4 regions of the Streptomyces sp. NA04227 genome follow, and region 3 is predicted to be linked to each of the others. Evidence: riboswitches for the same ligand, from Rfam matches in the RefSeq annotation. Region 3 holds a riboswitch; each other region holds the start of a gene.

Region 1 (2,191 bases), 1.4 Mb from region 3:
CTACACCTACGGCGTGCGTGCCTTCAGCCAGGTGCTGCGCTCCGCGCAGGACGGCTCGGGTGCGGCGATGCTCGCCATCTCCGGTTCCGTGGACACCGCCTCCACCGGCCCCGCCCTGGAGGACCTCTGGAAGGTGCTGCGCACCCTCGCGGCGGACGGTCTCACCGACGCGGAGCGCGATGTGGCCGTACAGAACCTGGTCGGTGTCGCCCCGCTGAAGTACGAGACGGCGGGCGCCGTCGCCGGGACGCTCGCCGACCAGGTGGAGCAGGAACTGCCCGACGACTTCCAGGGGCAGCTCTACCAGCAGCTCGCCGCGACGGGCACCGTGGAGTCGACCGCGGCCGTGGTCAACGCCTTCCCGGTCGACCGGCTCGTCACTGTCCTGGTGGGCGACGCGGCCGAGATCGAGGAGCCGGTGCGTGCGCTCGGCATCGGTGAAGTGACGGTGGTCACCGGCCAGTAGGACCGGTCGCCGGTCCGTGGGCCGGCAGCGAACGGCCCCGGTGTCGGCACCGCCACCGGGGCCGTTCGCTGTCTGGTTTCTGGTGAACGCACCGCTATGTCCTGTGTGATGGGCGACAAAAGACCGAATCGGTTTGGTCGCACCACCTCTCCCGCTTAGCGTCCTTCCGGCTGTTCGTCATGTGCGCGCCGCATCCGCGGCACCGGACAGTCATCGCCGAGTCCCCCGAAGGCGCGAGCCGGGGGAGCCGGGGACCCGCCTCCAAGGGCCCTTCGCGGTCCGGGAGTTCAGTTCCTGGGGTGAATCGGCCGCCCTCGCGGGCGTCCGTAGGAGACTTCCTGCTCCGAACCCGTCAGCTAACCCGGTAGGCGAGAGGGAAGGAAGGGACCAGCCACACCCATGGCGATCACCCGTGCCCGCGGGAGACACCGCAGACCGAGCCGCCTCACCAGGACGTCCGCCACCGCGGCCGGTGTCGCCGCACTCACCACCGCCGGGGTGCTCGGCGGTCTCGCGGCACCCGCCGGGGCCGCCGAGGAGTCCGTCGAGCAGAGTGGACTGGCCGGGGCGATAGCCATCGACCGGGTCGGCACCTCTCTCGCCGAGCGGATCGAGGCTCAGGCCGAGGCCCAGGAGGCCGCCGCCGCTGCCGAGGCCGCCAAGAAGAAGGCCGCCGAACTGGCCGAGCGCCGCGCCGAGGAGGCCAAGCGCAAGGCACGCGCCGAGCGGGCTGCCAAGGAGCGCGCGGCACGTGCCGCGGAGCGCCGCCGCCTCAACGCCTTCGTCCTGCCCGTCGAGGGCTCGTACGTCTCCACCTCGTACGGCGCCGGTGGTGGCATGTGGTCCTCCGGCAGCCACACCGGCGTCGACTTCCACGCCGCCTCCGGCACCTCGGTCCGGGCCGTCGGCCGCGGCACCGTCGTCAGCACGGGCTGGGGCGGCGCCTACGGCAACGAGGTGGTGATCCGGATGCACGACGGGACGTACACGCAGTACGGCCACCTGTCCTCGATCGGGGTCGCGGTGGGGCAGTCGGTGACGCCCGGTCAGCAGATCGGACTCGCCGGTGCGACCGGCAACACCACCGGGCCGCACCTGCACTTCGAGGCGCGCACCGGTGAGGACTACGGCTCGGACATCGACCCCGTCGCCTATCTGCGCTCCCACGGCGTGAATCTCTGAGGCGCCGCTCCCGGCCGGGAGCGCACCTCGGTGCGAAATGCCACGAAAGCCCTCGGCCTGCCCGCCGAGGGCTTTTGTGTTGTCCAAAAAATATCCCCGGATTCCCCTTCGCCGTCGGAAATCAAGTCACACTGCAATAGAGTCGTCTAACGCGTGCCGGTGAGCGGCGCGCGCGACAAAGCAGAGTGTTTCGCGCGGATCAATGCGGAGGTCCGGTCATGCGCATTCCCGCGCATTCGGTGTGCACGGCGATCCGGGACGACATCGTCTCGGGGGTCCACGAGCGGGGCGGGCGCCTCACGGAAGAAGTCCTCGCCCGGCGTTACGGGGTCTCCCGGGTGCCGGTGCGCGAGGCCCTGCGCACCCTGGAGGCCGAGGGCTTCGTGCTCACCCGCAGGCACGCCGGGGCCTGTGTCGCCGAGCCGACCGAGCAGGAGGCCGCCGACCTGCTCGACATCCGTACCGCCCTGGAACCGCTCGCCGCAGCCCGCGCCGCCCAGCGCCGCACGGAATCCCATCTCAAGGTGCTGCGGGGCCTGGTCA
Region 2 (2,191 bases), 2.3 Mb from region 3:
CCAGAACTCGACGCCGGAGGCCGGGTCGGTCAGCGGCAGGTTCAGGTTGCGTACGCCGGGCAGCTCGACGTCCGGACCTTCGAGTGCCTGGTCGCCGGCGTTGCGGAAGTCGAAGACGGTGTGCAGGCCGAGCGAGGTGAGGAAGGCGGTGTCCTCGTCGGTGGCGTGGGCCAGGTGCCCGCTGCGGTACAGCACACCCGGCCTGACGCGCCTGCCGTCCACGGTCGGCAGTCCGCCCACGTCACGGAAGTTCCGTACGCCGGTCAGCTGCGGTTCTGTCGACGGCACCTGCTGCGTCACTGGGGCTCCTCCCGGCGGGCCGCCGACGTGGTTCGCGGGCGGACACGATTTCGACGATACGACACACGTCGCGGCCGTCATCATCGCCGCTGACCGCGTGCGAGGGCCATGTGTGTGCCGTGGTTCATGGCGAAGGCAACACCGCGCGATGCCCGTATTGCCCGAAATGGCATCTGATTTCCAAGTGGCCCCGGAATAAAGTCTCCTGGCCTTGATGCGAGTGAGCGGGATCATATTCGTGACGGTCGGTGGCGGCGGCCGGTTTCGCACCCTCAAGCGCGGCAAGGATTTCCGAGTGGCCGGAAGATCGAGATTCCACGGAGTGTGACCGCTGAATTCTCCGAGGGATCAAGAAAGGAATGTGGGTGGGAATTCCCGGCTTGTCGTCCGTATTCCGGTTCGCTTAACGTCGCGCTCAATCCGGACGGACGCCTAATCCTGCCGCCGCCCGGAATCCGCACTCACCTAAGAATCGGCAGGAGCGGGGAAACCACAGGTAGTAGGCCGGGTCCCGAGTGGACCGGCTAGGGGTGAAGTCGTGCCGTATCACGGCCGGGCATCTCCAGCCCGAACCCGACAGCTCACCTCGCAGGCGCCGGAGAGGAATCCGCCATGCCTGCAAAGGGCAAGCACCGCCGTCCCACCTCGCGTCGCCTGCTGCGTACGCTCGCCGTCGCCTCCACGGGCGGCGCGGCACTCGCGCTCCCGCTGATCGGCGCCACCGGCGCCCACGCGGCCGCCGCGCAGGGCGCCGACGTCAAGCAGAAGAGCGTCACCAAGGCCGCCGAGAAGCCGAAGAAGAAGGCCAAGAAGGCCCCCGAGACCTACACCGTGGTTCCGGGCGACCACCTGTCGAAGATCGCCCAGGAGCAGCACGTCAGCGGCGGCTGGAAGAAGCTGTACGCCGACAACCGCGAGGCCATCGGCTCCGACCCCGCGCTGATCCGCCCGGGCCTGAAGCTGACCCTCGGCGCCAAGGCCGAGAAGCCTCAGGCCCCGAAGAAGCAGGCCGCGCCCAAGAAGGAAGCCCCGAAGAAGCAGGCCAAGGCCGCGCCCGCCGCCACGGGTTGGACGCTGCCCGTCGCCGGCTCCGTCGGCACGCCGTACCACCAGTCCGGCAGCATGTGGTCCAGCGGTTACCACACTGGTGTCGACTTCGCGGTGCCGACCGGGACCAGCCTGAAGGCCGTCGGCCCGGCGACCGTCGTGTCGGCCGGTCCGGGCGGTGCCTACGGCAACCAGGTCGTGCTCCAGCTCGAGGACGGCCGCTACGCCCAGTACGCGCACCTCTCCCAGATCTCCGTCTCGGCCGGTCAGAGCGTGAGCGGCGGCCAGGAGATCGGCCTGTCCGGCGCGACCGGCAATGTCACCGGGCCGCACCTGCACTTCGAGATCCGCACCGGCCCGGACTACGGTTCCGACATCGACCCGCTGGGCTATCTGCGTGCCCACGGTGTGACCATCTGAGTCAATCCGGCACCAACCCGCGAGGGCGTCTGAACGAAAGCGCGCGGACGCCGTCGCCGGGCCGAACCGGAACGCGGTAAACGATCAGGGCCGCGACGTACCAAAGGGTGCGTCGCGGCCCTGATGTGTCGTCCGACACCCCTTCGGCTATTCCGAGTTGGCGGAAATTTTCCTGGTGGCGTATCTCACGAGCCGTCAAGCCCTTATTACGGTGGCGTAGGTCACGCGTGGAGGTGAAAAATACGCTGACGTGGCAGCAGAGTCGACATCTTCCTCACGTGACGAAATCAGGTCCTACGCTGCGATCGGCGACAGCTTCACCGAAGGCGTGGGCGACCCGGGCCCCGGCGGTTCCTGTCTCGGCTGGGCCGACCGGCTGGCAGTCCTGCTCGACGACCGAGTCCCCGAACACAGCTTCCGCTAC
Region 3 (2,191 bases):
ATCTTCATCGCGGTGCTCTGGACCTGAGGGCTCGCACGCTCCGGCACGCCGAGGGCCCGCTTCCTTCCCCAGGTGAACTCCTGGGCAAAGCGGGCCCCTTCGCGTATCCGCCGCTCAAGTACGCCCGTACGGGCGGCCGTTGCCCAAGGCGCTACCCGGGCCGCACCACACTGTGGATCGGCATGTAGTACACCGACTCCTCGCGGACGTTGGTGCCCGGCTTCGGGGCGTGGACCATCTTGCCGTCGCCGAGGTACAGGCCGACGTGGCTGATGTCGTCGTAGAAGAACACCAGATCGCCCGCGCGCGCCTGGGAGATCGGGATGGTGGTGCCGGTCTTCACCTGGTCCCAGGTGGTGCGCGGCAGCGTGATGCCCGCCGCGTCCCAGGCCTTGAGGGTCAGCCCGGAGCAGTCGAACGAGCCGGGCCCGGTCGCGCCCCACACGTACGGCTTGCCTATCTGCTGCCGTGCGAAGGCGATGGCCTGCTCGCCCTGGGCGGCCGTGGTGCCGCCGGGGGTGTCGGTGCCCGTGCCGGGGTCGGTGGTCCCGCCCCCGCCGCCGTCACCGTCGTCGTTGTTTTCTTCTTCCTCGCGCTCGCGCCGCTCGCGCTCCGCGGCCTGCTGCCGGGCGAGTTCCTCGGCCTTGCGGCGGGCCTCGTCCTCTTTCCTCTTCTCGATCGCCGCGAGCCGGGCCTTCTCCTCGGCCGTCAGCTTCGACAGCAGCTCGCGGGCCTCGGTCAGCTTGGACTGCACGTTCTGCTTGGAGGTCTTGAGCGAGTCCTGGGTGCCGGTCAGCGTCTCCAGGCTGCGGGCCGCCTCGGCCCGCTTGCGCGAGGTGGCGAGCTGCTGCGCCTGGAAGTCGTCGACCGCCTGCTTCTGCCGTCCGGTGAGCCGGTGCATGAGCTGCTTCTGCTCGGTGTACTCGCCCGGGTCGTCGGCGAGGAGCAGATTGGCGGTGTCCGAGAGGCCGCCCGTGCGGTACTGGGCGGCGGCGTACGAACCCAGCTCGCGCCGTGCGTCGTTGAGCTTGTCGGTGCGCTTGGCCACGTCGTCCAGAAGGGTGTCGACCTTCTTGCGCTGCGAGGTCGCGCGTTCCTTGGCGGCGTTGTACTTCTGCGTGGCGACACCCGCCTCGCGGTACAGGTCGTCGACCTTCTTCTTGACCTCTTCGATGCTGGGCCGCGGCTTCTCGGGCGCGGCGGTCGCGCTCTGCGAGAGCAGGGCGACCGAGGTGAGCGCGGCGGTGGTCAGGCCGAGGGCGGGACCGGAGGGCGCCAGGCGGGCCGGGCGCGGCTTGCGGTGTGACGCCACGGAGGGCGACTCCTTCCGTTCGGCCGCCTACCGGGTTAGCTGTCGGGTTCGGGCTGGGAAGGTCTGCCCTACGGCTCCGCGCCGTGAACGCGGTGCCGATTCACCCCAAGGGATCCTGGTGGGTCCCCGGCTCCGGCTGCCCCGTGGGCGCACCGGACTCGGCGGGAGCGGCCCGTCCCGGCGAGATCTTCCCCGGTGGTGGCGGACTGCCCGACCGGCACGCTAGCCAACTCGTGGAACGCCTGTGAAGGTTGGTGTTCGAATTGCCCGATACATTTTCGTGACTTTCGCGCTGCGTGAGAGCACGTAAGCGGAGCGCTCCGTACCGGGCGCGCGGGAGTGGCCTGGGCCGAACCCGGGGCGGGCTGTCAGTGGGGCCGCCTAGACTCGGGAGGCGATGAGCAGCCTCTTTGACGAAAGCTTCCTGGCGGATCTGCGTGCCCCGCGCGAGGAAGCGCCCCCGCCACCCGAGGATGAGGGCCCGGAAGAAGTACCCGACGACTTGTTCGGAGGGAAATTCGACGTGCCGCCACCCCGCGACGCCCACTACCGCGACGGCGCCCCGCGCCCCGTGGTGGATCCCGCTGCCCTGGTGGAGGGACTGAACGAGGAACAGCGCGCCGCCGTCGTGCACAGCGGCTCGCCCCTGCTCATCGTGGCCGGCGCGGGCTCCGGCAAGACCCGGGTGCTCACCCACCGCATCGCGTATCTGTTGGCCGAGCGCGGCGCGCACCCCGGCCAGATCCTCGCCATCACCTTCACCAACAAGGCCGCGGGCGAGATGAAGGAGCGCGTGGAGCAGCTCGTCGGGCCGCGTGCGAACGCCATGTGGGTCTCCACCTTCCACAGCGCCTGCGTCCGCATCCTGCGCCGCGAGTC
Region 4 (2,191 bases), 2.4 Mb from region 3:
ACGCCCCTTCGGACGCCCCTTCGGACGCCCCTTCGGGCACCCCGCCGGACAGCCCGTCCGGCACCCCCTCGGACACTCCGTCCGACCCCCCCTCCGAAGACCCCACCGGCCGTCACCGCGGCGACCCGGCTCCCGACGACACCCCTGATGAGCACCCCGGCAGGGGCTCCGGCCGTCACTCGCGCCCGGGTGATGCGCCTGCGGGTGCGGAGGGTTCGTACACCGTCCGGGCCGGGGACAATCTCTGGGCCATCGCGGGTGCACATGACATCGAGGGCGGCTGGCCGGAGTTGTACGCGCTGAACCGGCAGACGGTCGGCGGCGATCCGGACCTCATTCTCCCCGGTCAGACGCTGTCTCTTGGGTCCGAATCGGACGCACGCAAAGGCTAGTTAGTGCCTTGATGTCCGTTTTGGTGAAACTGAGAGATGGGTCTCAGAAGCCCTGATCGTCTTTGGAAAACCGACGATCGCATGTTTACGGTCGTGACCGCTCGCCACAGCGGGCCCCTGTGGTCGTCACGCCGAATCCTGCCGACGTCCGCCGGGAACAGTCGTCGCGTCAAGCGCCGTTGGCAGGAGCGGGGGACCCAAGGTTTGCGCCGGGGCCCGTGCCGGCCGGGCAGCGAGCTGCTGCCCGCCCGCGGGAACCGGCTAGGGGTGAAGTCGCACAGCTGAAGCGTGCGGCCGGGCAAATTCGTCACCGGCTCGTCCGAGTCGGGGGCACCCCATCGGCCCGAACCCGACAGCTCACCTCGCAGGCGTCGGTGAGGGGATCACTCCATGCTGCTTTCCGGCAAGGGCAAGCACCGTCGCCCGACCTTCTTCAACCGCACCGCCCGCGTCGTCACGCTCGCCGGTGTCGCCGGCGCCGCGGTCGCCGCCCCGCTGGTCGCCACCGGCTCGGCCTCCGCCGCCACCGCCTCCGAGTGGGACAAGGTCGCCCAGTGCGAGTCCGGCGGCAACTGGTCCATCAACACGGGCAACGGCTACTACGGCGGCCTGCAGTTCAGCAGCTCCACCTGGGCCGGTTACGGCGGTACGCAGTACGCCTCGCGCGCCGACCTGGCCACCAAGGAGCAGCAGATAGCCGTCGCCGAGAAGGTCCTCGCGGGCCAGGGCAAGGGCGCCTGGCCGTCCTGCGGTGTGGGCCTGTCCAACACCCCGTACCAGGGTGGCGGCACCGCCGAGCCCGCCCCGCAGCAGGAGACCAAGCCCGCCGAGGAGCGTTCCTCGCGCACCGAGGACCGCAAGGCCCCGGCGAAGCAGGAGACCGTCAAGACCCCGACCGGCAAGAAGGTCGCCAAGGGTGACGGCGAGTACAAGGTCGTCAAGGGCGACACCCTCAGCGAGATCGCGTCCGAGCACAAGGTCAAGGGCGGCTGGCAGAAGCTGTTCAAGCTGAACGACGACATCGTCGACGAGGCCGACCTCATCTACCCGGGTCAGCGGCTCCACCTGAGCTGACCCTGCCCGCGAGGGCGACCCCGTCCGGACCGGGCGGCTTCACCCCCCTGGGTCCGCCCGGACCGTCACCGCTCTCGCAGACCGCCCCGCCCCGCGCGTTCTCCCCCGTACGCGCCGGGGCGGGGCTCTTTTGCGGCCGGGGTGTGCCCCGCGTCGTACGCACTCCGCACCCGCACAGGAAAGCCGAGTTCACCCACCACTCACCGGCTTCACCCGCATTCAGCCGCCTTTGTCCCCCATTTCGTCCCGGTGTGTGGGCCGTCGAACCTCGCCCGGGGTCACTGCGGCTAGGCTCTTGCCGCGTGGGCAGCCTCCACCGAGGGGCCGTCCCGCAGTCCCACGTCACATCCCAGAAGGAGATGCTCGTGCCGTCCATCGACGTCGTCGTAGCCCGGGAAATCCTGGACTCCCGAGGCAACCCCACCGTCGAGGTCGAGGTCGGCCTCGACGACGGCAGCACCGGCCGTGCGGCCGTCCCGTCCGGCGCCTCCACCGGCGCCTTCGAGGCCCTGGAGCTCCGCGACCAGGACGCCAGCCGCTACAACGGCAAGGGTGTCGAGAAGGCCGTCCTCGCGGTCATCGAGCAGATCGGCCCGGAGCTCGTCGGCTACGACGCCACCGAGCAGCGCCTGATCGACCAGGCCATGTTCGACCTGGACGCCACCCCGGACAAGTCCTCGCTCGGCGCCAACGCCATCCTCGGCGTCTCGCTCGCCGTGGCCCAC

What was found. Region 3 has a riboswitch for cyclic di-AMP ahead of HUT18_RS22255 (C40 family peptidase). Riboswitches for the same ligand answer to the same signal wherever they lie in the genome.
Positions count from the first base shown of each region.
Region 1: linked by a shared signal. The riboswitch ahead of HUT18_RS27805 (M23 family metallopeptidase) and the one ahead of HUT18_RS22255 (C40 family peptidase) in region 3 are both predicted to bind cyclic di-AMP.
Region 2: linked by a shared signal. The riboswitch ahead of HUT18_RS31395 (LysM peptidoglycan-binding domain-containing M23 family metallopeptidase) and the one ahead of HUT18_RS22255 (C40 family peptidase) in region 3 are both predicted to bind cyclic di-AMP.
Region 4: linked by a shared signal. The riboswitch ahead of HUT18_RS12030 (transglycosylase family protein) and the one ahead of HUT18_RS22255 (C40 family peptidase) in region 3 are both predicted to bind cyclic di-AMP.

Region 1 covers NZ_CP054918.1:6,553,685-6,555,875, forward strand. Annotated here, with positions in the region: gene HUT18_RS27800 (pitrilysin family protein) at 1-466, shown strand, start outside; cyclic di-AMP (ydaO/yuaA leader) riboswitch at 671-852, shown strand; gene HUT18_RS27805 (M23 family metallopeptidase) at 866-1,648, shown strand; gene HUT18_RS27810 (GntR family transcriptional regulator) at 1,867-2,191, shown strand, end outside.
Region 2 covers NZ_CP054918.1:7,466,847-7,469,037, forward strand. Annotated here, with positions in the region: gene HUT18_RS31390 (tyrosine-protein phosphatase) at 1-300, opposite strand, end outside; cyclic di-AMP (ydaO/yuaA leader) riboswitch at 753-908, shown strand; gene HUT18_RS31395 (LysM peptidoglycan-binding domain-containing M23 family metallopeptidase) at 913-1,767, shown strand; gene HUT18_RS31400 (SGNH/GDSL hydrolase family protein) at 2,018-2,191, shown strand, end outside.
Region 3 covers NZ_CP054918.1:5,179,625-5,181,815, forward strand. Annotated here, with positions in the region: gene HUT18_RS22250 (hypothetical protein) at 1-27, shown strand, start outside; gene HUT18_RS22255 (C40 family peptidase) at 152-1,312, opposite strand; cyclic di-AMP (ydaO/yuaA leader) riboswitch at 1,321-1,486, opposite strand; gene pcrA (DNA helicase PcrA) at 1,710-2,191, shown strand, end outside.
Region 4 covers NZ_CP054918.1:2,824,390-2,826,580, reverse strand. Annotated here, with positions in the region: gene HUT18_RS12035 (transglycosylase family protein) at 1-392, shown strand, start outside; cyclic di-AMP (ydaO/yuaA leader) riboswitch at 557-778, shown strand; gene HUT18_RS12030 (transglycosylase family protein) at 783-1,466, shown strand; gene eno (phosphopyruvate hydratase) at 1,832-2,191, shown strand, end outside.